DNA from 3 places in the Paenibacillus sp. LK1 genome. Region 1 is predicted to be linked to each of the others. Evidence: predicted binding sites of a transcription regulator. Region 1 holds the regulator's gene; each other region holds the start of a gene.
What was found. Region 1 encodes NrdR, which represses ribonucleotide reductase genes. Its sites were predicted from a motif close to AACACNATATATNGTGTT; they were not measured.
Positions count from the first base shown of each region.

Region 2: a site for NrdR is predicted at 8,065-8,082, ahead of nrdI (class Ib ribonucleoside-diphosphate reductase assembly flavoprotein NrdI). Genes of this name have one in related genera too.
Region 3: a site for NrdR is predicted at 3,438-3,455, ahead of CS562_RS16865 (anaerobic ribonucleoside triphosphate reductase). Genes of this name have one in related genera too.

Region 1 covers NZ_PEII01000003.1:27,114-38,035, reverse strand. The annotation lists gene polA (DNA polymerase I) at 1-2,027, shown strand, start outside; gene mutM (DNA-formamidopyrimidine glycosylase) at 2,144-2,974, shown strand; gene CS562_RS07140 (manganese efflux pump) at 3,129-3,902, shown strand; gene coaE (dephospho-CoA kinase) at 3,912-4,508, shown strand; gene CS562_RS07130 (lytic transglycosylase domain-containing protein) at 4,505-5,068, shown strand; gene CS562_RS07125 (alpha/beta-type small acid-soluble spore protein) at 5,176-5,397, opposite strand; gene nrdR (transcriptional regulator NrdR) at 5,513-5,980, shown strand; gene CS562_RS07110 (hypothetical protein) at 6,805-7,068, shown strand; gene CS562_RS32855 (hypothetical protein) at 7,135-7,296, opposite strand; gene CS562_RS07105 (helix-turn-helix domain-containing protein) at 7,590-8,372, opposite strand; gene CS562_RS07100 (helix-turn-helix domain-containing protein) at 8,637-9,179, opposite strand; gene CS562_RS07095 (helix-turn-helix domain-containing protein) at 9,320-9,580, opposite strand; gene CS562_RS07090 (hypothetical protein) at 9,762-10,238, shown strand; gene CS562_RS07085 (hypothetical protein) at 10,507-10,922, shown strand, end outside.
Region 2 covers NZ_PEII01000005.1:220,234-231,155, reverse strand. The annotation lists gene CS562_RS13255 (radical SAM protein) at 1-777, shown strand, start outside; gene CS562_RS13250 (ABC transporter ATP-binding protein) at 837-1,820, shown strand; gene CS562_RS13245 (ABC transporter permease) at 1,817-2,626, shown strand; gene CS562_RS13240 (ABC transporter permease) at 2,639-3,442, shown strand; gene CS562_RS13235 (hypothetical protein) at 3,455-4,498, shown strand; gene nrdF (class 1b ribonucleoside-diphosphate reductase subunit beta) at 4,589-5,551, opposite strand; gene nrdE (class 1b ribonucleoside-diphosphate reductase subunit alpha) at 5,594-7,678, opposite strand; gene nrdI (class Ib ribonucleoside-diphosphate reductase assembly flavoprotein NrdI) at 7,665-8,024, opposite strand; gene CS562_RS13215 (helix-turn-helix domain-containing protein) at 8,309-9,919, shown strand; gene CS562_RS13210 (ABC transporter substrate-binding protein) at 10,021-10,922, shown strand, end outside.
Region 3 covers NZ_PEII01000007.1:116,317-127,238, reverse strand. The annotation lists gene CS562_RS16880 (cellulase family glycosylhydrolase) at 1-130, opposite strand, end outside; gene CS562_RS16875 (LacI family DNA-binding transcriptional regulator) at 434-1,447, shown strand; gene CS562_RS16870 (hybrid sensor histidine kinase/response regulator) at 1,497-3,137, opposite strand; gene CS562_RS16865 (anaerobic ribonucleoside triphosphate reductase) at 3,511-5,472, shown strand; gene nrdG (anaerobic ribonucleoside-triphosphate reductase activating protein) at 5,469-5,978, shown strand; cobalamin riboswitch at 6,233-6,430, shown strand; gene metE (5-methyltetrahydropteroyltriglutamate--homocysteine S-methyltransferase) at 6,651-8,999, shown strand; gene CS562_RS16850 (glycoside hydrolase family 3 C-terminal domain-containing protein) at 9,101-10,922, opposite strand, start outside.

The DNA of each region.
Region 1 (10,922 bases):
TTGAAGAAGTTCTTAACGGTACAGGTGAGCTAAAGGGCAAAATGAAAGAAAAGATTGAGGCTCACGCCGAAGATGCACGTATGAGCAAACAGCTTGCCACGATCCACCGTGAAGTTCCATTGGAACAAACATGGGAAGATATGCAGTTTGCTGGCTTAAAAGAGGAACTGGCAGGTCCGGCTTTGGCCAAGCTCGAATTCAAGTCTTTGCTTGAGCGCCTGTCATTCCGTGCAAGTGTAGTTTCTGAACAGGAAGCCGTTCCGGCTGCCGCAGTGGAATCCTCCATTGCAACAGAAGAAACGATTAGTGAACTGTTCGGTTCACTCGAATCCATTGATGTGCTGCATGTGGAGACACATGGCGATAACCCGCATCAGGCGAAACTAATTGGACTTGCTGTTGGTTCAGCCGGAACCTATACATTCCTGTCTCCTGAATTGCTTCAGTCTGAGGCAGCGGCCCCGGTAAGAGAGTGGCTTGGCAATGCAGATCAACCCAAGCGTGGTTATGATCTGCACCGTGTTGATCTGGCATTGCATGCGCATGGCATTGAGTTTGCTGGAGCGTCATTTGATGTGCAGCTGGCTGCCTATTTGCTTGATCCAACCGAATCGAATCAGACGATCAGTGGCCTGACCACGAAGTATGGTCTGCCTTCCCTTGTGGAGGATGATACGGTTATGGGCAAAGGTGCAAAATACCGGGTGCCTGAGGCGGATATACTGGGCGATTTTCTATGTCGCAAAGCGGCCGCAGTAGCAGCCATTATTCCACTCCAGGAGCAGGCACTGGAGAGCAATGAGATGAACGCACTTTTCCATGAACTCGAGATGCCGTTGTCACGTATTCTTGCAGATATGGAGAAACAGGGCATTAAGGCTAATACGGCAGATTTGCAGGCTTTGGGTAGTGAGTTCGAAGAAAATATCAGCAGGTTGATGGCGGAAATCTACAAGCTTTCCGGCACGGAATTCAATCTGAATTCACCGAAACAGCTGGGTGAGATTTTATTCGATAAACTAGGTCTGCCTGTGGTGAAGAAAACAAAAACAGGATACTCTACGGATGCCGAAGTATTAGAGAAGCTGGCTCCATATAATGATGTGGTCAAACATATTCTGCAATATCGTCAACTTGCCAAGTTACAGTCCACATATGTAGAAGGACTGCTCAAAGAGATTTCAGATAAGGATGGCAAGGTGCATACGTTTTACCGTCAGACGATCGCGGCTACTGGGCGTCTGAGCAGCCAGTTCCCGAACTTGCAGAACATTCCGATTCGGATGGAGGAAGGTCGTAAAATCAGGAAGGTATTTGTTCCTTCCGAGCCGGGATGGTCCATTTTGGCAGCAGACTATTCGCAGATTGAACTGCGCGTCCTTGCACATATTTCAGATGATGAGCGGCTGAAGGAAGCTTTTGTTCAGGACATGGATATCCATACGAAGACGGCCTCCGATGTGTTTGGTGTGAAGCCAGAAGAGGTGGATGGAGACATGCGTCGTTCTGCCAAGGCGGTTAACTTCGGGATTGTATATGGCATCAGTGATTACGGCCTTTCGCAGAACCTGCACATCACGCGGAAAGAGGCAGCACAGTTTATCGATCAATACTTTGAAGTATTCCAGGGTGTTCGCCGATATATGGATGATATTGTGAAGGAAGCCCGTCAGGATGGTTATGTCAAAACGTTGCTGGAACGCCGTCGTTATCTGCCAGAAATCAATGCAAGCAACTTTAACCTGCGTTCCTTCGCGGAACGGACAGCGATGAATACACCGATTCAGGGAACTGCGGCAGATATCATCAAGCTTGCCATGGTACAGATGGATGAAGCGCTGCGTGAACGCAAGCTGAAGAGTCGCATGCTGCTACAGGTGCACGATGAACTTGTATTCGAAGTGCCTGCGGATGAGCTGGAACTGATGAAAGAGCTGGTTCCTTCTGTGATGGAAAAAGCATTGGAGCTGTCAGTACCGCTAAAAGCAGAAGTCAGCTACGGAGAGAACTGGTACGAGGCTAAATAATAGATCCCAAGCGGGTTTTCCGTTATTTTACAAAATATTTTTCAACTGTTTTCGACACAAGAAGGGGTCCCGCTGAGCGCCATCTTCCGTTATAATATAGGGGAGGTGAGAACATCATGCCGGAATTACCGGAAGTCGAAACAGTCAGAAGAACATTGAATCAACTTATTGTTGGCAAGACCATTGACTCCGTTACCGTTAGCTTGCCGCGGATTATTCAGCGGCCGGACGACATAGATGCATTTGCAATGGAACTTAAGGGACATACCGTGATCGGTGTGGAGCGCAGAGGCAAGTTTTTGCGTATTTTGCTGGACGGGCTGGTGCTTGTCTCCCATCTGCGGATGGAAGGCAGGTACGGGGTGTACCAACAGCATGAGGAAGTGGAGAAGCATACCCATGTTATCTTTCACTTTACCGATGGTACAGAATTACGTTACAAGGATGTCCGTCAATTCGGTACAATGCATCTCTTCAATGCAGGGGAGGAACTGGTATCCAAACCTTTGTTAAAACTGGGGCTGGAGCCGCTTGATCCTGCGTTTACTGTAGCTGCATTCCGTGATGCTGTTGGCAAACGAACGACCAAAATCAAAGCCGTCTTGTTAAATCAGGCATATGTGGTCGGCATCGGGAATATTTATGTGGACGAGGCATTGTTCCGCGCAGGTATTCATCCCGAGACCATTGCCAAGACATTGACCGAAGCCCAGTTAACCGTGCTGCATGAAGCGATCGTAGTTACGCTGCAGGATGCGGTGGATGCAGGAGGTTCCTCCATTAAGTCCTATGTCAATGGACAGGGCGAGATGGGAATGTTCCAGCATCAGTTGAAAATATATGGACGCAAGTCTGAACCCTGTGCAACGTGTGGCACATTAATCGAGAAGAGTGTAGTAGGCGGTAGGGGAACGCATTACTGTCCAAACTGTCAACCGCTGCCCTAAATCGTTGATGGGTTTGGTAGCATGAACGAAATCGTCAAATTGTAGCACCCTTGGATTCCTCCCTCCATATACTGATATGGCAGAAATAAGCGGGCGTATACCCATACTGGCAGCCGCCAGTTGGAACGAGTTCCGCACAGGGGAGGAATCCGGGGTGCTGCATCATTTTATTTCATTAATGGCGCTTGCTTTGGCGCTTAGTTTAGATGGTTTTGGGGTCGGGATTACATATGGGCTGCGGAGGACTAAAATTCCGCTGTTATCCATTGTCGTCATTTCCATCTGTTCGGGTCTGGTTATTGCATTATCGATGCAAGTAGGTGTGCTGCTGTCTCATGTCGTATCTCCGGACGTGGCTTCAATTGTTGGAGCGGTTATTCTGATCGGTATTGGCGCATGGTCGTTGCTGCAACTCATTCGAAAACGGGGCAAGGAACAGCTGGAAACGGACAATGGAGTGGGTGAGGGAACAGGAGCAGGAACAATCCGCAGTAGTACGCAAGCCTCACCAGAAGCTCAGCCGAAGGGCAGAAATCAGGTGCTCGCGCTTGAACTTGAGCCATCTGCTTCTGGAGGATCTCTGGAACGAATGGTCTTTACACTTGAGCTGCGGAAGCTGGGTGTAGTTATACAAATTCTGCGGAGTCCCTCGAAGGCAGATATGGATAACTCGGGCAGTATATCCGTCCAAGAAGCGATGTGGCTTGGTATAGCCCTTTCTCTGGATGCTTTCGGTGCAGGGTTAGGGGCAGCGTTATTGGGATTCCCAACTTTGTGGACAGCATTAGTTATTGCGTTGTTCAGCGGGGCATTTCTGTCTCTGGGCATGAAAGTTGGATTACGCTTTGCTGCTTTGCGGTGGATGCGAAGATTATCTGTATTACCTGCGCTTTTATTAATGTTTATGGGAATAATGAAGTTGTTGTGAGGTGAAATAATGAATATTGGCTTAACCGGCGGGATCGCGACAGGCAAAAGCAGCGTGTCCGCCTTTCTCGCCAGTAAGGGAGCGTTGCTCATTGATGCAGATGTTATTGCCCGGGAAGTAATGCTGCCCGGGCATCCCGTTTTGGCTGCGGCTGTACAGCGTTTCGGACAAGCCATATTGAATGAGGACGGAACACTGGATCGGAAAAAGCTTGGCAGTATTGTGTTTCAGAATCCAGAGGAACGTAAGGCACTTGAGGCGATTACACATCCTGCGATCCGCAAGGAGATGCGCGAGCGCGCTGCACTGTATGAGCTTGAACATCCGGACAAGCTGGTCGTATCGGATATTCCGTTATTGTACGAGTCAGGGCTGGAGGATGGCTTCGAAGAAGTGATGGTTGTTTACGTTCCGAGATCAGTGCAGCGGGAACGACTGATGAGCAGGGATGGAATGACGGCGGAACAGGCAGACGCCCGTATCGACGTGCAGATGGATATTGAAGATAAGAAGCAGCGTGCTGACGTGGTTATTGATAACAGCGGCTTGTGGTCAGAGACGGAGCAGCAACTCATTTCTTTTTTGCATCGTAAGGGCCTAATATGAGATTGCTGCGTAAGAAACGGGTATTGTTGTTGATGTTTGTGTCTTTTGTATTGGTGCTGTTCCTGAATACCAATTGGATGTCATGGTTCTATCCGATTCATTATAAGGAAGAGATTCGTGCCCAGTCTCAGAGTTATGAGGTTGATCCGTTTCTCATCGCTTCCATCATCAAGGTGGAGACCAATTTCAAGACAAGCAAGGAATCCAAGAGAGGTGCCATCGGGTTAATGCAGCTAATGCCTGACACTGCTAACTGGATTATGGAGCAGGCCAAAATTCCGGGCACCTCACTGGAAGAATTGAAGCACGAGCCTGAAAGGAATATTCAGCTGGGTACCTGGTATCTACGCAACCTGTCAGATCAATTTGACGGGAATGAAGCGGCTATGATTGCTGCTTACAATGCAGGTCCAGGTAAAGTGAACTCATGGCTAAGGGATGGCGTATGGGATGGTTCATTCGAGACGGTCAAAGATATTCCGTTTGGTGAAACCCGGCACTATGTACAACGCGTCATTTATTATTATAATCAGTATGTAAAGATCTATAATACGTTCTAAGTTAATACAATCTGGATTCATGGTCTAAAATAAGTAGAAGCACCGAGCAGGCCGGTTGTTCACCGGCCGCTCCATGCTCCTCTGTGTACCGTATTACGATGCAGATATTATTGGTATTGACCTGCCAATTGCTGTTCTGCAATTGTTACCAGACGCTTCGTGATGTATCCACCGATCGAACCGTTCTCGTAAGAAGTCATGTTACCTTGGTATCCGTCTTGTGGGATGCTGATTCCGAGTTCTTGAGCAACTTCATATTTCAGTTGTTCGAGAGCTGCGGAAGCTTTAGTTACCACCAGGTTGTTGGAGTTACCATTGCTTTGTGCCATTGCTGTTCACCTCCTCGCGGTTGGTAAAAGTATTATGTGTCGGCAATACGATTTTCATAACTAAATGCATGTAGGCAATTTCTGGTAAAAAGTAAAACATGGGAAGTGATCTGATTTGAAATGTCCTTATTGCGCCTATCTGGGCACAAAGGTGCTTGATTCAAGGCCGGCCAATGAATCGAAATCGATTCGTCGTCGTCGTGAGTGTGAGCAATGTAGCCGTCGATTTACAACTTTTGAAATGGTGGAAGAAACACCGCTGATCGTCATCAAGAAGGACGGCAGTCGTGAGGAATTTAGCCGTGACAAGATTCTTCGTGGCCTGATCCGGGCTTGTGAGAAACGTCCGGTCTCTGTGGAGACACTTGAAATGATGGTATCTGAGGTAGAGAAGTCTCTGCGAAATACAGCCGATGCTGAAGTAGAGAGCCGTCAGATTGGCGAACTACTGATGGAACAGCTATTTCCAGTGGATGAAGTAGCCTATGTGCGCTTCGCTTCGGTGTACCGTCAATTCAAAGACATCAATATGTTTATGAAAGAACTCAAATCCCTATTGTCCAAAGATGACAACGCGGATTAGTGAAACGGGTAAAAGGGGAAGAGCATTCTGGGGTTACCATCTGTGTGTTCCAGTAAAAAGGTTGTTCTTCTCCAATCACTTTAGCTTCAAGAAAAAGTTGTTGACAGCAAAAGCTGTATTTTATATGATATAGGAGTCGCCTGCGGAGCATTGCAGATTTGGACAACTTGTTATATTCATAATTTGGGGCCTTAGCTCAGCTGGGAGACCCCGCTTACTAGAAACACTACCAAAGTACATAACAAAGCAATTTAGAAACTACGCCTAAAGCGTGGCTTTTTTTTCCAGTCTTCTCATGGTATAATATCCCTATAAATATCAAGGAGATGAATACAATACACGCAATTAGATTGGATGCAATTAAATACCTCTTCATTCTTGGAACCGCAGCATTAGCAATTTTACTCTATAAGTACATCCCAAGTTTCAGCGAAATCAATCAAACAATGTGGAATGGACTAGCCGATCTGGTGGAATCAGTTTGGAGATACTTGATGACTCAATTTGGATATATGAAACCTGACTTCTCAAATACAGCCCCTTAGAGGGCTTTTTATTTTGTTTGTGAGGAATCCTTAATTTTCAGGTATCGGATTCGGCGTTTCACCGAAACCGAAAACTAAATAAACACATGATCATATGTCCGAGTAATTGTATATGATCGCTGTCAACCATATCGACCGCCAAGGTTGACGGGTCAACTTAGGTACAACACGTACCTAACTCAGTTACCCTCAGTTTGGGGGCTACTCGTTGGACAAATCTATCCGTTGACAATGTTTATGTTATAATATAGCTCATCACTGAAATAAGGAATGAAATCAATGCACTCTGAAGACAGCATGTTTGAGCAGATAATGAAGTTGAAACGTACTCGTGCAATAAAGGGTAGGGAGCCCAAAGTAGTACACAAACCAATTATCCCAAAGGGAGTAGCTGAAAAGGAATTAATCGAACTGAACCTACGATACTCCCGCTTAGTAAAAGAAGCTGAGAACCCCGCAATACCACTTGAGCGTGTATTAGCGATTAGGAAGGAATTAACCGAAATTAGACGGTTGAAAAGGGATAGGGATTCAATTGAATAGGTATTTGGGTTCTGCATATTGAAGAAGTTTGCTATAAATACAGGCTTTTTACAATATGAAGAACCCTCATTTACCTTTAGCAGCCATCCATACAGCCGTAATCAACAGTATAAGAGCCGTAACAAGTACAGAGTAAACATACTTCAAATCCACTCCAAACCTCTCCATAACGAATCCTATCAAGGCTAACGAGTCACCAATAATTAGAACATACGATCCCTTTTTCATGTTACAACTCCAATTTATTACATGTATTGTAATGTTATCTTAGATTATGTATGCTAGAGTTAGTTGTTACCCTTTGGGTAACAGAATGTATACATAGAAAATGGCTCCTCAATTTTTGAGGAACCACATGTAGTATTATGTTGGACAACAGGGGATGACAAGATGAAAAGAGTAAAAATACGAACTATATTGATTAACAGCTTAATTGTTATTGCAGCAATCGCTGTATTATATTTTAAGATATTTATCCTGCCATGGTAAATGGAAAAAGACCCCAAAAGGGTCTTATTTTTTTAGTAGTTTTCACCATTCAGACTTACTTTCGATTCATTAATTTTTTTATCAAGTAATCTGTTGATTGTTTCATCGAGAATAATCTCTTTAGCGAGTTTCTCCATCTCTATTCGGTATTCATTTATATCTAAGCTTTTTTTATCCTCATTTAATTTATCTTCTTCTCCATCAACCAACCAATTGGCAGAAACGTCAAAATAATCGCTAACCGCAATGATGAAAGACAGAGTTGGTTCTTCTTCGTCATTTTCTATTGATTCAATTAGAAAGGGTGGATATTTTTTAAATACAGTGAATCCTGCTTTAATATGCTCACCAACAATAATCTTAGATAGCTGATTAATTGATAAATTGGCCTTCACTCTTAAAAACTTTAACCGATCACCAAATGTTTTTACATTAAGTTCAGAAGGTATTATCCATTCTTCAACTGGTTCGTGAATTACAACATGCTTCAGAGATTCGTAATACTCCTCTGTACTAAAATAGTCCTCTCCAAAGATTTCTTGCATTTCATTGCTCAACTCACTGTATTTTACTGGTTCGGTTTCATCTTTATATCCAGCTAATATCATTAAAACATTGTATGAGTGTCCGTAAGCGTTAGCCAACTTTTTTATTTGCTCTGGAGACACATTAGCAGCAATTCCTTTTTCAAGATTATTTATATATGTGTGGCTAACTCCTGATACTTCAGCAGCTTTTCGTAGTGACCACTTTTTTTGCGTTCTTAGTTCTTTAAGAAGGTTCCCAAGTTGATTATTTAAAGAGAAAGTTTGCAATACGGCACCTCCTGTAAATTGAAATTGTAAAGTTGTAAATTCAAATTTACAAAAATGATTGACACTGAATCTTGCTGGAGATATATTATCATTATAGCTTTGTAAATTTGAATTTACAACAGTTTACATCCAGAGTTTTAATACATAATTCATCACGATTCGACATATTTTATCTCATTAATCGACAAAATCCCAACTCCATAGAACAGAGAAGGGACTATACTTGCCTTATACGATTTGAGAATGAAGTTGTTAAGTACGTAATTATCTTTTGAATTTCTTATGTTCGTTGATTAGTGCTTCAACCGTTTCGTTGGCTCTTTTGTTTATATAGTCAAAAGTTTCAGTAGATATATATGGTATTGTTTCCAAGTAACTAAGCATTCTTTTTTTTATTTTTTCTTTGCGGTCTTCATCGGAACTAACACCATCAAGATAGATTCTTACAATGTGATCATTCGATGCAAAGAACATGCCAGTAGTTCCGCTGTTTGGATCAGCAGAAAGTTTTTCCTCTTTAAGTTCGTTGATACGATTAATAGTCATTTGTATTTTGGTAACAAGATGAATGTATTCATCATAATATCTGGTAGCCTTTGTATCAAAATCTCTCACACCTAAAAGAAAATCTGTACTTTCATTAAGAATGCTTGGAAACATCGCTAAAACTTCAAGTTTTGGTTCTCTGGTTCCTAGCTCCAGTTTACCATAGCCTTGGGGTGACATACCTACCATTTCAGCCACTTCTTTTTGACTTAATTTTGATTTTTCTCTAGTAAATTTCAGTCTTGCAGAAAAAATATCCAAAATGATTCCTCCACCTATTGAAAAATAAACAAAACGGATATATACTGATTAAAAGTATCCGAATTGCATAGTTAGTTTTAATTAGATATCCAAAATGGATACTTTTAATTTAACAGAGTATTGGTGGATATGCAAGAGAATCACTTGAAACGAACTCTTATTACATCTGGAGTATAGTTGAATAAGTCTGCAACATCATATCTTCGTCCATCTTGCTCAAATGAAATTCGATTAATTGTATCAAGTAATGTTCCAAGAGTCTCAAGTTTAATCGCTTTGGTCTTACCATCTGACATTTCAGTAATAAGATTCGGTCGTAACTTGGCTTCAACGGCGAGTTTGTTCTTGCTTATATTTAACTCATCGAGAATTGTATCTAAATTGATTTCGATCTTTGCCAACTCAACACCTCATTATGTAGTTACTATAGTTACCATTGTAACACACGTTACTTATTAAATATAGATTATCGAAAAATGATAAATTAATTTAGATTAACTATTTACATTTAACGAAATTCGATATATAATAAGATTATCAAGTTAAGCACAACTCAATCCAAATCAAAAGGAGACAATACATATGACACTCATGAACAACAAACCATCCACAAATCCACAAGCAGAGGAGCAAACTACAATGACAACTTCTTCCCAATTTACTTGGACGTTTGAAGAACTCTTCACAGATTGCAATGTAAACAAAAAGGCTATTCAATTGATTGCCGATATTAAATCAATCTTGGTCACTGAGGAGCTCCGCACCCAATTTATGATGCGTATTAACTATGACCCATCTGCACTTGAGGTATTCGACCTTGTTCATAGAATGAGAGAAGAGCAACTTCTTTTCAATCCAATGTCTGATGAATCATTCCTTGACATGTACTTACTTAATCCACTTCAAGCATTGAAAGAATACTTTAAGCATAGCGTTGTTCTTGTACATTTGGAGCGTATCAGAGAATGGAACATCGACATTAGAGAACTGGTCAAGTTAAAACAAAATGATAGCACTATTCATTTGAACAGAGCTATGCAAATACTTTATTTTAAATAAAGTCGTGCAAGCACGACGTGACAGGCACAAGTTAGATCTCTTCGAGGAGAATAGTTCACCAAAGATTTACTTAATACATAAACATCGTACTCGAACAAGCAACATAGTAATGTAAAAATTCATGTAACAACGTTTTAAATCATATATATTGCTCTCTCTGTAAATACCATCTCCCCAGATGAAGAAAGAGCAATATATATGAATGATAGTATAACATATTTGATCTTGCTATTTATCGCTATTTTAATTACAAATTGGAGGAAGTTGAATGAATTTAAATGATAAGTACATGTACAAGGCTTTTGTAGGTGCTGACAACAATACATACTCATATGTAATTGCATCTCCTGATAATAAAACCGTCTTGGCTTCAAGTCTCAATCCAAGTCATGCACCAAAGCTTTTATACGAAAGAAGACATTTGGCTAGTCTTTATGCATTGATTGGATGCCTTAGTAAACTTCAATTATTAAACATTGAAGATGCACTTATTACCATTGATAGCAAGTTAAACTGTGAAGCTTTAAACATGGATATTGATTACACTAGATTTTCAGTTAAGTACAAAAATCTTATCCATCGAGTGAGACAGATGCTTCTAGCATTAAATAACGTTAAGTTGGTGTTTGATTATCATAACCCGATTAAGTACATCATTAAAAACAATGTCTCTTTTCATGATAT
Region 2 (10,922 bases), on a different contig from region 1:
AGTCTTGTTGAACAAAAGCTGGATTCCATTTTGAAAATGTCTAAAAATTTAGTCATGCTGGTCAGCCTGGAAGGATTCGAGAAGGAGAATGACGCGATTCGGGGCAAAGGCACGTTCAAAAAAGTGATTCACGCCATACAGCTGCTGTTGGATCTGCAAAAGCAGGGCTTGTATAAAGGTAAAGTGTCGGTAGCTCTGACCGTAAATGACCAAATGGTTGATCAGCTGTATAGCTTGATGGAATTCTTTGAAGAGCTGGGCGTTGATTCCGTGTACTTCTGCTTCCCATGGTACATCCCTTCAGATACAGCAGAAAAAATGGATACCTACTTTGATGCACACTTTCCACACCTTGCCTCCCGCTTTGCGAGCGACCATAAGAATAGCTGGCACTCTTTCACGTTTCACATCTCACCGGATCGTTTCGACACATTAATCGAGGAATTTAAACGAGTTAATTCACGAGTGTGGAATGTACGTATCCGCTATCAGCCTGCGTTGGAGCCCGAAGAAGTAGAAGGTTTTATTCGAGGTAGCGAAAAGCCGGCCATGAATCGGACCAAATGTTTCTCGATCTCGAACCGGATGGACGTGATGCCAGACGGTAAGGTCAATCCATGCAAATTTTTTCCGGAATTCAGTGTTGGTAATTTATACGAAGAAAGTGTGGCCGATATTTTCCACGGAGAGGATCTGCGAAAACAACGCGAGATTCTGGCCTGCGGCCTGACACCGATTTGCTCCAAATGCGTGCTTCTGTATAATAACGGAGTTTAATCGCTTTAACTTTAAGCCGCTAATAAGGGAAAACATGCAATCATTCAGGAGGAGCGGGGATGGACTTTATCCGTGTACGGGAACTGCACAAATCGTTCATATATTACCGGAAAGAAGCAGGACTCAAACATTCACTCAAAAACTTATTTGCTCGCAAATCACTTGTGAAGGAAGCGGTTAAATCCGTTTCTTTCGATATCGGCCCCGGAGAGTGCGTTGGATTTCTGGGTCCGAACGGAGCAGGTAAAACCACAACGCTCAAAATGTTGTCGGGCATTCTGTATCCCACAAGCGGAGAAGCCGACGTACTTGGCTATGTGCCTTGGGAGCGAAAGAACGAATTCAAACGGCTGTTCTCCATTGTAATGGGTCAGAAAAATCAACTTTGGTGGGACCTTCCCGCGAGCGATTCGATTTATTTGAACAAATGTATTTATGACGTTGAGGATGATCTCTATCGTCGAAGTCTTGCCGAGCTATCGGAAATGCTTGATGTGCAAGACCTGCTGGATGTACAGGTTCGCAGGCTGTCCTTGGGCGAACGGATGAAAATGGAGCTAATCGCCGCTCTGATCCATCGACCAAAGCTGCTTTATCTTGACGAGCCAACGATCGGCCTGGATTTCCCTTCTCAGAAGAGGGTGCGGGAATTTCTGAAATACTATAATGAGCAGTTTGGTGCCACGATCCTGCTGACGAGCCACTACATGAAGGACGTGGAGGACCTGTGCAAGCGGACAATCATTATTAACGAAGGAAGTCTTCTGTATGACGGAGATCTTCATAAGATTAACGATCTGTTTGGCGAGCACAAAATTGTAAAGTTGCAGTTCTCTGAACCGGTTGCCGAGCAGCGGCTGGCCAAATTCGGGAAAATGATCAGCGCAGACGACTACAGTGTTGTTCTGGAGCTGCCCAAACACCGTCTAAAAGAAGTGTCGCGCGCTGTGCTCGATTCGTTTCCAATTGTTGACTGGACGATTGAGGATGTGCCAATCGAGGAGAGTATCTCAATGCTCTACCAAAAGGAATCCGTTGGATGAATGGACGCAAATTGTATACAGCTGTTTTTTCGATGGGTGTGCAGCAATCGATGGAATACCGTTTTCACTTCTTTCTTGGTCTTGTTGGAGCCGCGTTTCCGATTCTTGTTCAGTATTTTATATGGACAGCGGTGTACCAGCATTCCGGCGAATTGGCGCTATTCTCGTATTCATATAATCAAATCATTTTGTATACGATCTTGGCGGGCTTGGTATCCAAACTAATCGCTACCCAGTTCGAGCACCAGATCGTCGACGATATCAAGAACGGTGGTCTCAACAAGTATTTAATCAAACCGGTTAGTTACTTTGGATATCGGCTAGTATCTTTTTTCGGACAGAAGGCGATCTATTACGGCGTTACAGCTGTGCTGTTTGTCGGGATTATCTGGATATCATCTGTCGGTGGTGTGCTTGAGTTCCAGGTCATACGGCTGATCTTGTTCGTCGTTACGTTATCGGGGGCGCTATTGCTCAATTTCTTGATCTCTTACTGCATCTGTGCAAGTGCTTTTTATCTGAACGAAATCTCTTATTTTTTTGTCATTACGAGTCTGCTCGTGAATATTCTGAGCGGAGGTATGTTCCCATTGGAGATTTTCGGGGATTCGATTGTGGAGGCACTTCAGTACACGCCGTTTCCGTATACCATTTATTTTCCGGTCAATGTGCTCAGCGGCAAAACGGAAGTGGCGGCGATGTATCAAGGATTGCTTATCCAGTGCGGGTGGATACTTCTGTTTTTATGGTTATCTCGTCTCACATGGCGCATATCCATGAAGAAATATTCAGCGGTTGGGGGGTAGCGGAGATCCCATATGTTTAGAGCCATGAGAAAATACGCACATTTGTACGGTATGTTCATCAAAAATTGTCTCATTGCCCAGATGGAGTTTCGGGGTAATTTCATGATGAGCCTGCTAGTGGAATCCGTCTACCTGCTTGCTAAACTGTTATATGTGCTCGTTGTGTTCCGCACCGATCTTCACGTCGACGGCATACCGCCCGAAGGGCTGCTTCTATTTATAGGCATGCACACCGTGGTGACAGGAATGTACGTTGGGTTGTTTTTCACCAATTTTACGAAAATTCCGGAATATATTAAGGACGGCTCACTTGATCTAATGTTAACGAAGCCGGTTTCTCTTCAATTTATGGCTTCTTTGCGTTATGTCGATCTGGCGCTTCCAATCCCCGATATTTTAGTTGGTTTCGTCATGATTGGTATTGGCTGGCATGCCATGGACATCCCCCTGACGTTTCTCCAGCTAGCCGGGTTTATGTTGTTGTTATTTGTCTCCGTTATCATCACATATTGTCTAATGATTATCCCTGCATTGCTGTCATTTCGGTTCGTTCAGACGGGCTCTGCATCGGAGATTGCTCATTCCGCCTGGGACGCCAACAATTTTCCAATGGCCATATACCCAACTTGGGTCCGGCGGATCGGTACCTTTGTCATTCCGCTGTTCCTGATTACCAATTTCGGACCAATGTTTCTGCTAGGACAGCTCAGCTGGCTCTATACAGGACTGGCGCTGGTCGCTTCAATTATACTCTTCACAGTAATACGATTGCTCTGGAAACAGGCTGTGAAGGGATATAGTAGTGCAAGTAGTTAAGGGGGGGAAAGAATGAATGCTGTTCAGCTGCCCGTGTTAAATCCGCCGCTTAAAGGATTTCTGCGGTGGGCTTACACGCTTTCGATTACCAGTGCACATGAGGAAACGATTCCTTGGTATTACAGCAATTTCATTCAGTTGTCCTGCAAGAAAACCTTTCTGGAGGATGGCAGACAGTTTTATATCGATTTTTTTCGGGGCAAACCCAACGAACTGAATTTCAATAATCCATTTCTACTCACTTGCTCTGTGAATTATACGATTCTGGAGCATTTGGCGCTGGACGCCTGGCCCCATTTTTTCGCGGATCAGATTCGCAGCGGCTATTATTGCGTCGTGTTTTTGGACGAAGCCAAGCTACCGCCAGCGGCGGCTTATCAGCAGGAACCGTTTCCTCATCATCTTTTTCTGTACGGTTTCGATTGGGACAAACGTTTCTTTGATGCTTCTATGTTCGACCATACGGGAGTTTACCGCAATGTACAGATTCCGTTCACGGAGTTCCTGGATGCTGTCCATTCCATGAGATATCTGCTCAGAGAGGGGCTCACCGCGGATCATCACACTTATTTTTACAAATACGAGCCGCATTCTCCTTATCCTTTCGATAGAATCGTAGCACTCGACCAACTGCATGATTACCTGAACGGAGACACTCATCTGAATCGCATTAATTACATTCCTGATGACGAACAGGCTTTCGGAATTGACGTCTACGACTATTTGCAAATGTACTATGATGCAGTAGAGAGCAACGATCCTCGTCTCGGTGACCGTAACGATGTGAGGCATCTTCATGTGCTCTGGGAGCACAAAAAAATGATGAGTGAACGGATTACCTACTTGATAGATGAGGGGATAATCCCTTACGACGAAGAACTTGTGAATGGTTATCAGGATATAGCCACTAGGGCAATGAAGCTAAGGGATCAATACATCCGTCATGAAATTCGTGAAGACAAGGCCGTGTTTGCGAAGGTAAGACTTCGGTTGGAGCAATTCCGCAAGGAAGAGCCTGTTCTGCTGCAAAGACTGATTTCATTGCTCGAAAAGTAAATCAAGAAGGCTATTCCTCTGGGAGGAACAGCCTTCTTGATTTATATTCATAGGCTAGACGTTAGCAGCCTTACTATGATTCTTTATGACTTATTCAAACTTGAAATCATCATCCGTCAGAGGTTCTACATTCAGAGTACGGATATACCCGTTGCCTTTTTTAGAGAAAAAGTCATGCTGTTTGGTATGTGTACTGATTCCATTTAATACAATCGGGTTGACTTCCTCGTCATCAAATAATGGTTCAAACCCGAGGTTCATCATCGCTTTGTTTGCGTTATAACGCAGGAAGGTTTCCACTTCTTCTGTCAAATGAATGGGCGTATATAATTCCTTCGTATATTGCAATTCATTCTGATGAAGAAGCTGTACTAGATCAACCAAACCTTGATACACATCGTTCCGCTGCGTTTCATCAAAGCTTGCGTATATTTCCTGGGCCAATACCCCCACATATACACCGTGAATACTTTCATCCCGCAGAATCAGATCAATGATCTCACCACTGCATGTGAGTTTGCCTTGTCCGGCTAAATAGAGTGGATAGAAAAATCCACTGTAGAACAAATAACTTTCCAAAAGAACGGATGCAGCCATTGCCATATACAGATCTTTTGAAGTTTCAATATTCATGTAATACTGACGTATAATCGTCGCTTTGGTTTGCAGATATGGATTTTCTTCCACCCATTTAAATACACTGTCAATTTCTTCGGTTGATGCCAATGTGGTGAAAATACTACTGTATGATTTCGCATGAATTTGTTCCATCATCGCCATAAAACTAAGTACGGCTTTGCGTTGCAGTCCATCGACATGCTCCATAATCTGCGGCATACCTACACCACCCTGGATCGTATCCAGAAGGGTTAAGCCGCCCAAGACTTTCATATAAGCGTCTTTTTCTATATCACTGAGCATGCCCCAGGTCATTTTATCATCGGATAAAGGAATCTCATCATCGGTCCAAAATTGCATAATATTCTGATTCCAGAACATCAGTGTGAAATCATCATCCGCTCGATTCCAGTTCACAGCTTGAATTGCCGGCATGGTATATCAAACTCCAATCGTAATACCCTAAAGGGAAATTATTTATATTGAACAAGCAATGCATTCTTCCATCGTCAGCTTGTTAGTTCTTGTATAATATAGAGATTTCAACCCTTTATGAGCAGCATACAGGTAGCAACGAGCCAATTCTCGCGTGGATACATCACTGTTGACATGAAGAATGGTTGAGATGCCTTGGTCCACATGTGGCTGAATCTCCGCAATCAAATCAATCACCTTGAATTGATCCATTTGATACGCTGATTTGTAATAGAAGACATTATCCTTTTGCAAATAGGGCATTGGATAATACGTCGTTGAATTGGCATAGGTCCGAGTCTCAATCTGTTCTACGATCGGCATCACACTGGAAGTTGCGTTTTGGATATAAGAGATGCTGGCTGTTGGAGCAATAGCCATGCGATAGGCATGATAGAGACCATTTTTCATCACTTTAGACTTAAGCTGGTTCCAATCCTCGGGAGACGGAACAGCAATGCCGTTAAACAATTCTTGTACTTTCAATGTCGTGGGACGGTAATCCGTAGTCACATAACGATCAAAATATACCCCAGTCGCATAATCCGAATGCTCAAATCCATAGAAGCGTTGACCCGTTTGCTCTGCAAACTCCATACTTTTCTCCAGAGAATGATAATTCATGGTCATAAAGAAGGTACGTACAAAATCCTTGGCCTCCGAGCTTTCATAAGCAATCCTGTTTTTGGCTAAGTAACCGTGCAGGTTCATGGCACCCAAACCAACGGAATGCATTTCGGAATTGGCTTTTGCCACACCAGGAGCATTAGCAACATGCGTCATGTCGCTGACGGAGGTCAGTGCGATCATGCCCTCATGAACGGATTCCTTGATCTTGCCACTCTCCATAACATTAACAATATTGAGGGAGGCCAGGTTGCAGCTGATATCTTTGCGGATAATATCCGGTTGACCATAATCTGTAATTTCAGAAGTTTCCTGGAGTTGGAAAATCTCTGTGCAGAGGTTGGACATTTTGACTTGTCCTACGTTTTTCAAGGCATGTGCTTGATTGGCATTGGTTTTATTAATGATGTAGGGATAGCCGGATTCAAGTTGAGTCATTGCTATTTTAGTTAGCATATCCCGTGCGCTCATCGATTTTTTCTTCTTCACCCTGTCGTCAGCCAGCAAGGTATCATACATTACGTCCAGATCCATATCATCCAAATGTGTTTCATACGCCTTATAGACACTATAAGGTGCGAAGAGGTACAGGGGCTCATTATCTTGAGCCAGCTTATAGAAACGATTAGGGACAATAAGTCCGATAGAGAGAGTTTTCAGCCGGATTTTCTCATCCGCATTAATCTTTTTGCTATCCAGCAGTTCCATAACGTCCCAACCGAAAATATTATAGTATGCTGCACCAGAACCTTTACGTTGACCCATCTGATCGGCGTAGGAGAAGCCGTCTTCCATCAGCTTCAGAACAGGAGTAATGCCTTTTGCAGCACCTTCAACACCTTTAATGACTTCACCACGAGCACGTAACTTCGACAGGTTGACAGCCACTCCGCCACCGATTTTGGATAACTGCATACAAGTGTTTAGTACATAGTTTATGGAGTTCAGTGAATCGTCCATTTCAAGCAGGAAGCAGGAAACGAGTTCACCGCGCCGACTTTTTCCCGCATTCAGAAAGGTGGGGGTTGCGGGTTGAAGGCGCTGCTCCATCATAGAACGAGACAGCAAACAAGCCGTATCAAAGTGTCCTCGACCCAGATGAAGAGCTACGGCTGCTACCCGATCCGAATATTGCTCAAGGTATGTTTTACGGTCATAGGTTCTCAATGCATAATCAGTATAGAACTTGGACGCTGCCATATAGGAAGGAAAGTTATATCCATAGCCACGCGTAATTTCAAATACGGTTCTAACTTGGTCAGCTGTATAGGAAGCATAGAAATCTTCGTAATAATCATGATCAATCATGAATTTGACTTGATCATCAATGTTGGCAAACGCCATGCTTTTATTTTTGATTTCTTTCATAAACTCCTCTACAGCCTCTTTATCCTTATGTAACTGGAAGAAGCCATCAGAGTCACGCTTTAGCAGCATGTTATTTAATTCAATATGTCGCAATGCGGCTCACCTCCTGTTCAAAATACTCCACGTCTTTCTTGGAACCTGATAATTCAAATTTACTGATAACCGGGACGTTATAAGATGCAGAGATCAAATCTGCACTTTTGGCAAAACGCTCACCCCAGTTACGGTTACCGCTGGCGGCCACGCCAATCAGGTATTTAGAGTTTTTTTGCAAAAAAGAAGACACCTTATCAGGTATCTGTCCAAAACCTGTTGTATATGTCACAAGTACGTACGGTTCATCAATCGTCATTTGATTCTGAATCTGAACAGCCGGCAGTTGAAGCTTGGAAATAAACCTCTTAACATTCCCGGTTATCGAATCATACACAATTAGCACTATCATATCCTCCTTGACAAATGAAAGGTGATCAAATACAAACACTATATATAGATCTATTTCTTAATTTTATATCAATATATAGCTTTGTCAAATGCATATTGGTATCAATTTTGTGAAAAACCTGATGAATGGGCTCTATTACTAGGTTTAAAAAATTTGTGGCTTAGTAGATATCCATATTCGAAGACACGATATTTGGTGCATGAGAGAATTATGATTGACATTGAGAATTGTTATCATTTAGAATTCTGAAGAAGATTCGAAAAGAGGGATGCGCTACGATGACACAATTACAACAAAATCACCCACAGGGTGAAGGACAGACAGCAGCAGATCTCGCATGGTATGGATTAAAGAACGTATTCAAGGATTCGGTCGACAAGGCCTATCGCTTGGTATACGAAGAAACACCAGATCATGTCATTCTTGTTGCTGCAAATCGTCACGGCAAAATCGTCATTGATGGTATACCGCATCCTTTCGTACCTAATAGTGCCCATTTTGTATTACCAGGCCAACGGGTCGAGACCGTTTACTTAACGGATGGAGAGCAGATCGTGTACCGGATTCATATCGGCATCATTCCATATGGTGGACAGAAGGTGTCCTCTGAGTGTTTGTTAACGGAGCTTGGTGGGTCAATCACGGTTCCAGATGCACAGGTGCAGCAACTTTGCGGAAAAATCGTCAATTACTGGCATACGGGTGATTCAACAGATCGTTTCGCAAGCCAAGCGGGTCTCCAGGACCTGCTGCATCTGCTGTTCAAAAAGCAGAACCAACACGAGAACGCACTCGAGAGAGCACGGGAATACATGCTGCATCACTATCAGGATACAATCACAGTCGAGAACCTGGCCGATGAGGCGGGCATGAGCCGCTATTATTTCATGAGATCATTCAAAGAGAAATTCGATCAGAGTTCGATGGACTATCTGGCAGAGATTCGTACCAACGAGGCCAAACGTCTGATGGAAGAAGGACAACCACTGAAGGACATTGCTCTATTGGCAGGTTTCAAGGACCAACACTATTTCAGCAGCCAATTCAAAAAGCAGGTCGGATTACCGCCTCGTACATATATGGCAAACAGGAAATGTAAAACAGCTGCGTACAGCTGGCCCAATATTGGGCATTTGCTGACCCTGCAAATCATCCCCTTCGCAGCGCCCATTGATCAGTTTTGGACAGATGATTACCGCCGGAAATATCGTTATGATGTCAAGGTAGCACTCAGCCACGACTATGATTTCAACCTCAAAGCATTGATGCGGGCCAGGCCAGACCGGATTGTTGCATTGGACGAGATGATCCCCGAAGAGGAGAAAGAGAAGCTGCGGCACATCGCACCGGTGTTGTTTCTAAGTTGGCACGGAGAAGATTGGCGGCAACATTTGCGGCGAACGGCCTGTTTTGTGGATCGGGAGAATGAAAGTGAAAGATGGCTTCTTGGATATGAGGAAAAGGTGGAAACGGTTCTTCATCATATTCCTGATTCGTTTCAACAAGGTAAGCTAATCGCACTAAGTGTGTCTCCCCGGGGCATTCAAATCTGGGGAAGAAGAGCAGGAACCGTATTTTATGACGATTTGAAGATTGCCGCGGCTTCGGGTGTGGATCAGATCGAATTTACCAGATATGTGGAAGCCGAACAGATTGCTGCATTCGATGCGGACGTCATCATCGTTAGTGTTATGAAGGACCATCATTCCCAGATGTTGTGGGAGAGGCTTCAACATGCGGAAAGCTGGAAGCAGCTGCATGCCGTACGAAACCGGCACGTATATCTAACACAGGGAGGCCATTGGTTAAGCGAACCGATCCTGGAACATACAGCCAATCGGCATGAACTTCTGCTTCAGGAAGTAAACTTGCTATTTAGTGCCCAGTAATGGGCGAAAGTAGACATCTTCTTCTATTTTCTTCGCTGAGGAACATCTGTATAATCATCATGTGATAATCATTCTCAATACAGAAATGCGGAGGGGAACTCATGTCTCAGACAGAAAATAATGATCTCTTTAGAAGAGATCGTTCAAAAAAAGCTACACACGGAAGGAAACGCGGAATTGCAGGATTGATGCTCCTGCTGTTGGTTCTTTCACTTATGATTGTTGCCTGCGGAAATAAAACAAATACAGCAGGGGAGCAAGCCACAACAGAAACGACCAAGACAAACGCAAGCGCAGCGACTCAAACTGCCGAAGAGCCTCAGACTCAGGTCATCGAACATGCCATGGGAAAAACGGAAGTTCCGCTGCATCCAAAACGTGTTGCCGTATTTGGTCTTGAGGATCTTACATTGTCCCTGGGCGTACCGATGGTCTATGCATACGACTTTGATGGCTACTACTTGGATGACCAACTGAAAGCATTGAAGATCCCGCTCGCTGGAAATGCGGATTTCAATCCGAATCTGGAAGCCATTCTGGCAACCCAGCCCGATCTTATCGTGGTTCAGCGAAACGCCATTGACGACAAAGCGTATGAGGAACTGAGCAAGATTGCGCCAACCATTGCCTATTCACCGGATGATTGGGAGAAAACCATTGTGGAAATAGGCAAGGCAACGGGTCTGGAAGATAAAGCACAAGAGGTGCTTCAGGCGAACACTGACAAACTGAAACAGGCCAAGGAAGATATCATTTCGGCAGTGGGCCCGGACAAAACAGTTGTCTTCATGCGTCCATCGGACAAGGATCTGCAGGTGTTCTTCCCGAGCTTCGCTCCACTCATTTACACTGAATTGGGATTAAATCCAGATGAAAGCGTTGCAGCATTCCAAAAGGATACTAAGGACGATTGGGGAGTCACGACATCTCTGGAGAAGCTGCCCTCCATTGGAGCTGATTATGTGTTTGCCATCTACGGAGGATCGATTAGCACGAAAGAAGA
Region 3 (10,922 bases), on a different contig from region 1:
CCGTCCCGTTAGCCTTCAGGAAATCCCCTGATCCAAAAGCCGCACTGGCCTTCGGTGAACCTACGGCCGAAGCCAGCAGGCCCAGCAGCAGACAGCTGCACAACAGCATGATAGTGCTCTTCTTCAACATGTTGACGCCTCCCTTAAATGGTCATATCTTGAGGTATGACTGAACCAGGATGCAGCACTCACGACGGGTAACGATAATGCTATATAAACAGCGGGTATACGGAGGGTACGATCCATGGATGTCCGCTATTTATCACAAGTGAAGGGGTGGTGAAATCGATTACATTTTATTGAATATTAAACTCTTTATCTCTCCACTATCCCCAATTATTGTTTCAAACGGTTATAACTTGTAATCGTTTTCAATTGGAATTATAATGAATTTGAATTAATTGTCAATCACTTATTTGGAGTTGTGAAGAATATGGATGTCAAAATCATTGATGTAGCTGCCATTGCAGGTGTGTCCCCGGCAACCGTATCGCGGGTCATTAATCAGCACAGCAAAGTAAGCACCAAGACCAAAGATAAGGTGATGCGCGCCATAGAGCAACTGGGGTATCACCCCAACGCAGCAGCCAAGAATCTTCGTTCACAGAGAACCATGACGATTGGCGTCATCGTTCCGGATATTAACAACTCCTATTATGCCGAAATTATTAAAGGCATTGAGAACATCGCCTACGCTCGCCATTACAAGGTCATTATATGTGATGCCCATAACCTGAAAGAGCGAGAAGTCGATTATCTTAATTTGTTACTCGATCGGACCATTGACGGTGTCATCATTATCACTCCCATGCTGGCGGATGAGGAATTATTCCAGCTTGCAGATAAGGGGTATCGTATTGGCATCGTTGGTAAATACATTGAACATGATCAGATCCCGTGTATATATACAGACAACGTGAAATTTTCCCAGGAAGTTGTTCAGCATCTCGTTGAGGCCGGACATCGGAATATCGTTTTCCTAAACGGTTATCCTGAAGCGATCGACAGCTATGAACGGCTAGAAGGCTACTTGAAGGCCCTGCGCAATCATCAGATTCCGTTCCGTCCCGAACTGATCGAGAATGGGAACTTCAATGAGGAAGGTGGGTACGAGGCCATCAAAAGATTGTTTAACAAAGGCCTGTCCTTCTCCGCTGTATATGCAGCAAATGATGAGATGGCGCTAGGTGTATACAAAGCATGTACGGAATACGGAATACGTATTCCCGAGCAATTGGCTATCGTAGGTGTAGATAACAATCGAATCAGTAAATACATCCATCCTACGCTAAGTTCGGTGAACCAGCCCAAGTATACGATGGGGGCTATTCTTATGGAGAAGATGATTGATACGATGAATACGAATGAATTTCAGGATAAACGTGTATTTAAAGTCGACTCGGAGCTGCTTGTTCGAGCTTCATCTTCCTTCAAAATAACAACATAAAAGCGCACCTGTGACAGGTGCGCCTAGTTTAATATATTTTCTCATGTTCTTAATGCACAATGATGCTTAACGCATTCAACAACTCAGCCTGCTTCACCGGCTTGGTCAGGACCGCATCGAAGACTTCCGCTTCATGCGGATCGATATGCATACCATACGGAATCAGAACAATGACCGGTGAATCTGTAACCAGGCGCTTCAGCTTGTGTACAAAATCCACAGCACCGCCCTCCAGAAGTCCCATATCCACAACGGCCACGTCAGGCTTAAAGCCATCCTGTATCCAGTCGTACGCTTCTGTCGTAACCGAGGTCATATGCACATCCATCTCCCATCTGCGCATCAGGGACGAGGCCCCTTGCAGAATGTCAGGGTCCTTGGCAAGCAGCACCTTTTTGCCCTTCAGTCGATGCTGTATATTGGCAAGCTGAGGCAGTTCCCAATGTCTGCGGAGCGGTAGGCAGATCTCGAATTCTGTCTCCTTGTCTCCCATGCCATGCACCTGAATACGGCCATTCATAAGGATGGCGAGGTTTTGGCTGACCGCCAGTCCGAGATTGGTTCCAACCAGCTTCTGTGTACTTATATTTCCGTCCAAATTGTTAATTACTCTAAGCTTATTGTCCGAAGACAACATGCGTCCGGTGTATTTCACTTGGAGTTGAAGGATACCCTCATCCTCTGCATCTCCACCATCTACGGTTGCCGTAATCAATACCGAGCCTGTCCGTGTTGAATCTATAGCATACTGAATGACATGGGCCAATAGTTGCCCGATCTTGATTTCATCCCCGACAAAAACCTGGGACACATTCAGATCAAGGTTCAATCCCAGCTCAATGTTCTTGCTCAGCGCCAGTCCCGCATAGAGATAAACGGTGTTCTCAATCGTCGCTACCAGATCAAATGGATCATCATGTACGACCGTTTTGCCTGCGTCATTGACGTTATTAAAACTCATCATGTTATTCAACAGGGAAAGCAGAATGTTACCGCTGGTTTCAATCATATTCACATATTCTGTCTGCTCGTCCGACATATCCGGTGTACGCATCAGGTCGGTTAATCCCAGAATGCCGTTCAGGGGATTACGAATCTCGTGGCTCATCAGCGACAGCATCTGCGTCTTGGTCATCGCCTCAGACTCCGCACGTTCCTTCTCTGCCTGCAATTGCTCTTGTAATTGCTCCGAATCATTCAGCTTCTGTTCCTGAACTTGAAGCGTATCTTCCAGATCCACCACATACCCGAGAAAAACGGCCATGGCTTGCAGTGTTTTCATATCCGTTTCACTGATCACATAATCAGGATCATCCATCAGACAGATCGTACCGAACGTTTCCCCGGACCTCCGCATGATGGGAATCCCCACAAAGAAACGATTGCCCAGTCCGCTTGTTACGTCCATTGATTTCGTTAGAGGATGTTCACATGTATCCGTGATGATCAGACTGCTGCCCTTATCTCTTAAAACCAGGCTGCAATATGAAGCTTCAAATGGAAGTTCACTACCTTTGGCGATCAACTCTTCCTCACGGTTAAAAGCCTCGATAATAACATTGGTCACGCCATCATTCGTGGCAACGAAGATGGTGTTTACCTTTAAGATTCCGCTTAATACGTCAACAATATGGGACGCGGCTTCCTGTATATTTTCATAGAAGCCCCTTGTAATGCTTACCGTTCCCATGACTCACCCCTCTTGTCTTAGCTGCATTTCAAATCCGTATTCCACAGTATGATTCAATCGATTAACGAGGGTTCAAATATTCCGAAACAGCTGTCACAAACTATTCATATATGAAGTTTTCTATCCTTTTTTTCAAGCATCGTCAACTGAACTTGCACAGTAAATAGAAATTATACGCTTACCCTCCAGCTTTGAAAACCTTTATCACTCAGGGCTATAAATCATGACAGTCGACCAGCCTCTCCCATGTGATCATTATCACACCTAAATAACAATATATAGTTTATAAATGGATAAAGAAACTCTACATGTAGTGTTCAATGAATGGACATTATCCCATACATTTCAATTTTATTATTTAGGAGGAACTGATATGAACATGCTTGAGTATGCCTCTCCACCGGCATCCGATCTGCTATCTGACCTGGGAAGACGAATTATTGGTGCTGAAGATGCCGATACGCTGAGGGAGAATGCCAATCTGAACGGAGACTCATTCAGCGGCAAGATGAGCAGGCTCGGTTCGGAGACCGCCAAGTGGCATGCTTTGCGTCATGTGCTGCCTAAGGGCCTCGCTACAGCTGTGGAGAACGGCGATCTGTATGTACACGATCTGGATCAGTATGCCCTTGGTACGACCAACTGTATCTTTATTCCGTTTGACCGGCTGCTGGCCTCCGGATTCAATACCGGCAACGGTTCGGTTCGTACACCACAGACAATCATGTCTGCCATGGCACTGGTGGCCATTATTTTTCAATCCCAACAGAACAGCCAGTACGGCGGGGTATCCGCCAATAAAATCGACTGGGATCTCGCACCTTATGTGAAGCGTTCGTTCCGTAAGCATTACCGGAAGGGACAACGGCTGTTTGGGGAAATCACCCCAATTGAGGATGAGCAACTTCATCTGGATAGCGATGAAGCAAAGGAGAAGTGTCCTCGAGCCTTTGCCTTTGCCTGTGAAGAAACGGAACTGGAGACCGAACAGGCCGCCGAATCCCTGATCCATAATCTGAACACCATGAGCAGTCGTGCTGGGGGACAGATTCCGTTCACTTCGCTGAACTACGGACTGTGCACTTCAGCCGAAGGTCGACTCGTGTCTCGATCTTTGCTGGAAGCGACCATTCGGGGACTGGGTAACGGAGAAACTCCCGTGTTCCCACAACATATTTTCCAGTGCAAGCATGGAATTAACCAATCTGAAGGAGAGCCGAATTATGATTTGTTCCGGCTTGCTGTGACCTGCTCCTCACGGCGCATGTATCCGAACTTTGTCAATGTGGATGCTTCCTTCAACCTGCCCTATTATCAACCGGAAGATCCCGATACGATCATTGCGACGATGGGATGCCGGACACGTACACTGGCTGATCGCTTCGGACGCAATCGTCAGAGCGGCAAAGGGAACCTGTCTTTTAATACCATCAATCTGGTCAAGCTCGGCATTCGATACGGGATCTGCCAGGGAGCAAGAGCCATTGCTGACCGGGCTGGCTTCTATACTGCGCTGGAATCGGTCATGCACAATGCTACGGACGGTCTGCTACACAGGTATCGAATTCAGATGAACCAACCTGCCAAAGCATCGGACTTCATGATGCGGGAAGGAGTATGGGAAGGCGGTGAACATTTGGCTCCGAATGAACCGGTGGCCGATCTGTTGAAACATGGTACGTTATCCCTTGGTTTTATCGGACTTGCAGAATGTATGACCGCTCTATATGGCCGTCACCATGGACAAGACCTCCATGTACATCGAGAAGCCTTGAATATCATTCGTACGATGAGAGAGTTCTGCGACCGGGTGAGTGAGCAGCATAACCTGAATATCACCTTGTTCGCTACGCCCGCTGAGGGCCTATCCGGCAAATTCACCAAGATCGATCGAGAGCGATACGGCAGCATAGCAGGGGTCAACGACAGGGAATACTACACCAATTCATTTCACATTCCGGTCTATCATTCGCTTCATGCCTATCGCAAGATTGAACTGGAAGCTCCCTTCCACTCCCTATGTAATGCCGGAGCGATCTCATATGTCGAACTCGACGGGAATGTACGGGCCAATACCGCCGCTTTCCAACGAATCGTTCAATACGCGCTTGCCCAGGACATCGGGTATTTCTCCATTAATCACCCGATTGACCGTTGTCCGTCCTGTGGCTATGAGGGCGTTATTGGAGATGTATGTCCCGGATGTGAGGCTCATGAAAACCATGTGCATTTCCAGCGACTGCGCCGGGTTACGGGATATCTGACCGGTGACTATAAAGTGCGCTTCAATGGCGCGAAGCAGGCCGAAGTGAGAGACCGGGTGAAACATCGGTGAATCTGTATGGTTACATCCCGGAATCAGTGAATGAGGGGCCTGGCCTGCGTGCCGTGTTGTTCATCAGCGGATGCCGCCACGCTTGTCCGGGCTGTTTCAGTCCCGGCTCATGGAGCTTCCGGGCAGGCGAACCCTTTACGGAGAAGAGGCAGCAGCAGATTTTGCATGAAGTGACCTCACATCCCTTGCTGGAAGGGGTAACGTTATGCGGAGGTGATCCTTTTTTCTCTGCCGCAGAATGCGCCTCCTGGGTTCGGCAGCTTCGGGCTGCTCGACCTGATCTGACTGTATGGGCCTACACGGGGTTTGTGTATGAGGAACTGATTACAGACCCGTCGCGGGCGGAGTTATCCCGGCTATGCGACGTCATTATCGATGGGCCTTATATCGCAGCTGAGCGTGATGTGTCTCTTCCTTTTCGCGGCAGTCGTAATCAGCGCATCGTTAATGTGGGTGCAACAATGGCAGACCAGACAATCGTTACCATGCAGTTAGATGCATGGTAACGTTTTTTTATTTAGGGGAATCAAGCATAGCGTGGGCGATGATTTGCTTCATTTTAAGGAGCCAAATCTGCCATTAAATCAAGGTTTAATAGAACATTATTTTATTTCCGATCGGATTAATGATATATGTTGCAAGCCCGTTGGTTATCGTCTATGATTGGTAGCAGAAGAGCAAGTATACGACGATTGCATCATGATACAATCTATCATCTATGCTTGGTCGCCAATTTCATAGCCGGAGATGTGTACGCACATTTCTGCACACGGAAACAGGTGCCGACCGCGCTACATGCGTGGTCAGGCTTAAAAGGGAAGCACGGTGTAAGTCCGTCGCGGTCCCGCCACTGTATACGGGGAGTCTATGCATATAATCCACTGGTGCAACCACCGGGAAGGAATGCATATGGCCATGATCCGCAAGCCAGGAGACCTGCCTGTTTCGACAGCATCGCATGACCTACGGAAGATAGGGAGGTGTTAGAGCAGCCGCTACAACTACTTATAGCAGGTGTTCTTTCCCATTCTATCTTTGTGCACAGTCGTCATTCATGATGCCTGTTTCTCGGGTTATGGAATCGGAAGGAATGCCTTTTTTTGATGCTTTCAAAAGAAGCACACCACAATAGCTTCAACTTGATGGGTTCACTTATTATAAATGAGGAGGAATTTTACATGTCGCAATCACAGCAACAACAGCCACAAGTACTGACAGGCAACCTCGGTTACCCCCGCATCGGTGCGGGACGCGAATGGAAAAAAGCACTGGAGTCCTTCTGGGCTGGCCGGATCGATGAATCTACGCTTCATCAGGAGCTAACCACGCTTCGGTTGCAGGATCTGAAGAAACAGCAGGCACAGCAGCTCGATCTGATTCCTGTAGGCGACTTCTCCTACTATGATCATATTCTTGACGTATCCGCGATGTTTGGCGTCGTTCCTGAGCGCTTTAACCATTCAGGCGGACCCGTATCCGTATCTACCTACTACGCCATGGCCCGGGGTAATGATCAGGCAACAGCCTGTGAGATGACCAAGTGGCTAAACACGAACTATCACTACATCGTACCTGAGATTCATAATGATACTGCATTTGCATTGCTTGAAAATAAACCCCTTGCCGCCTATCGCGAAGCGAAGCAGGAGCTTGGGCTGGAAGGTAAACCAGTCGTTGTCGGTCCGTACTCGTATGTACGATTCGCCAAAGGCTATGACGCGGAACGCTTCGCAGAAATCGTCACTCGCCTCGTTCCCGTATACGCCCAGCTTCTGTCTGAGCTTCAAGCAGAAGGCGTACAGTGGGTACAGATCGACGAGCCTGCTCTGACGCTGGCCGTCTCTTCCGAAGATGAGGCTTTGCTGCAACAGGTGTATGCTGCCTTGGCACAAGCTGCACCGGAGTTGAAGCTGCTGCTTCAAACGTATTTCGAATCGGTGGAAGCTTATCCGGTCGTCACAGCTCTGCCTGTTGCCGGAATCGGCCTGGACCTGGTCCACGGCTATGAAGGCAACTTCGCCAGCCTGCGGGAGCATGGCTTCCCGCAGGATAAATGGTTGGGCGCCGGTGTCATCGACGGGCGCAACATCTGGCGCGCCGATCTCGCAGAGACGGCGAAGCTGCTGGAGCAGGTAGCTGAATTCGCAGCCGAAGGCAAGCTGATCATTCAGCCTTCCTGCAGCCTGTTGCATGTACCGGTTACTGCCGCTCAAGAGAGCGCGCTTGATCCGGTACTGCGCAATGCCCTGGCCTTTGCCGACGAGAAGCTGGAGGAAATAGCGACGCTCGGCACGTTGTTGTCCGGCGGTGCGAAGCAGGCGGACCAGGCAGCGGCTTTGGCGGAAGCCAGCCGCCGCGCCCAGGCGAGCACCGAAGCGGTGCGCCTGCTGAGCGAGTCCGAATCACGGACACGCCTGAGTGGTGCGCCTGCAGGGGTGCATGCTGATGAGCAGCTGCTTCGCGACGCGTCATTCCAGGAGCGACGTGAGCTGCAGCAGCAGAAATGGTCGCTCCCACTGCTGCCAACAACAACCATTGGCAGCTTCCCGCAAACGGCGGATGTGCGCAAAGCACGTGCACTCTTCCGTAAAGGGGAGTGGAATGCGGAGCAATATGATGCCTATGTTCGTGAACAGATCCAGGAGTGGATTACCATCCAGGAGGAAATTGGTCTGGATGTGCTGGTACACGGTGAGTTCGAACGTACCGATATGGTCGAGTTTTTCGGTGAGAAGCTGACCGGATTTGCCTTCACCAAAAATGGCTGGGTACAATCCTACGGCTCACGCTGCGTGAAGCCACCTGTAATCTATGGAGATGTGCTGTTCAATGAACCGATGACGGTAAAAGAAACAGCCTATGCCCAGACACTGACCAGCAAACCGGTAAAAGGCATGCTCACAGGTCCGGTAACGATCCTGAACTGGTCCTTTGTCCGCTCGGATATACCACGCAGTGAAGTATCCTACCAGATTGCTCGCGCCATTCGGGACGAGGTTGAAGCGCTAGAGCAAGCAGGCATTGAGATGATTCAGGTCGATGAGCCAGCTCTGCGTGAAGGACTTCCTCTCAAACGAAGCAAGTGGGATGAGTACCTGCAATGGGCCGTGGAATCCTTCCGTTTGGCTACTGCAACCGTAAAACCAACAACGCAGGTGCATACCCATATGTGCTACTGCGAGTTCGATGATATTATTGAAGCCATCAGCGACCTGGATGCAGATGTGATCTCCATCGAGACATCCCGTAGCCATGGGGAACTGGTAGGCAGCTTCGAGCAGAATACGTATGACAAAGGCATCGGACTCGGTGTATACGATATCCACAGTCCGCGTGTTCCAGGCAAGGACGAGATGTTGAATATGATCGAGCGTGCACTTCAAGTGCTGCCAGCAGATCTGTTCTGGGTGAACCCTGACTGCGGACTGAAAACACGTGGTAAAGCCGAAGTTGTAGATGCATTGAGCATCATGGTGGACGCTGCTCGTACAGCAAGAGAACGAGTAACCGCTGATTCCTCAATCTAAACGAAGCCTGTGAATGCAAATAAAAGCCTCCGAATTCCTTCGGAGGCTTTTTTCATTTACCATCATTCTATTTGTTTATCTTGAAAGGCTTTTTATCCGACTTAATGAATCTCGAAATGGCTGACACGTACTCCTGCGGACAACACAAGGTATACATCCTGTTGACCTGATACGCCTTTCAGGTCTGCCTTAACCGTGGACCACTGCTGTGCCTCGCCATGTGCCAGTTCCACGCGTCCTGCCAGTGTACCGTCAGGTGCACCCAGTCGAACTTCCAATACCGCATCTGCCTGCTCTGATGATACACGAGCTTCAATCGCTGCTGCATTGCTGCCCAGATCTGCATCCTTGAAGGCAATCCAGCCTTGTTCACCAATCACACGGACAGAAGTTCCGCCTTCTTTGCTCTCATCCAGATCTACACCGAAGTATGCATCGTAATTCTCGGCGCGCGTAGCCACACCCAGATTACGTGCAGGAATGGTCTCCCCTTGTACTGTCAGGTCAGCAACAAGCTGAACATCGGCAGAAGATTTGCCCACCATAATGGAGTAGGTGCCGCTTTCGACCACATAACGATCACGGGTTACATCCCAGATCGCCAGTTCCTGAACTGGCAGTGTGAAGCTGACTTTTACTGTAGCTCCAGCTTCAATATGAAGACGACGGAAACCTTTTAACGTTTTGAGTGGACGTTTCACACGGGACTGTCCGGCACGCACATACAACTGTACAACCTCATCACTGGCGATCGTACCTGTATTTGTCACGTCCACATGCACAGTAATGATCTCTTCGACTCCAGCTTGGGCCGGGTTCAGCTCCAAATTACTGTATTTAAACGATGCATACGTTAATCCATGTCCGAATGGATACAGTACATCACCTTCAAAATACTGATACGTACGTCCGGATTGAATGATATCGTAGTCTCTGATATCAGTCAGCTGATCTGCGGATTGTACCCACGTCATATTCAGGCGGCCTGCTGGTGCATAATCGCCATATAATACGTCAGCTATAGCGTTCCCCAACTCTTGTCCTGCATGGGATGTATACAATACAGCCGGAATATTCTCCTGCACCCAGTTGGACGTGAACGGGTAACTTCCCACGATAACTACAACGGTATTTGGATTCGCTGCATACACGGCTTCAACCAGACGCTGCTGGGATTCAGCCAGGTCCAGACTTGGGCGGTCGATCTCTTCTTTACCATTTACAAGCGGATTGTTGCCGACAAATACAATCGCCGTCTCCGCTTCCTTCGCGGCCGCAACCGCTTCTTCCAATCCATTCACCACAATATCCTTTTTGAACGTTTCCGTAGCACCGAAAGATTTCAACTCTTCGGATACCGCAAACGCATCGTTTCCATTATTGGGTGCCGTTACTGTTTTACCGTTCCAAGTCGTCAGCCCCACGCTTCCGTCTTGTTGTGGCAACAGATGGAATACTTCCTTCACAAACCAGCCATATACTTCATCCGCTGATGCCGTAACCATTTCTTCATCCGTCGTCAGGTATTTCCCATTACTGTCTGCCTTCAGCGTGTAACTGCCAAAGCCCCAGTCACTTAGTGTAAATGTCTCCGCATTTCCCGAAGCAATGATGGATGATTTCTCATCCTCAGCCAATCCGACAGCCTTACCGCTTGCCACTGAAGTCAATGTAATGCGGTCATTGCCATCCTTGAATGCAACCTTGTCGCCGCCTACTTTGCCACTGATCGCTTCAAGCGGGGATACGCTATATGGCATGGTGCCTGCATACCAGTCACGATAGACTGTTCCGCCCAGTTGGCCAATCACAGCCACTTTGCCGGATTTTGTTTTATCCAGCGGCAGTGTGCCTTTATCATTTTTAAGCAGTACCACTTGTTCTCTCGCTGCTCTCAGTGACAGGGCCTTCGCCTTCTCCGTC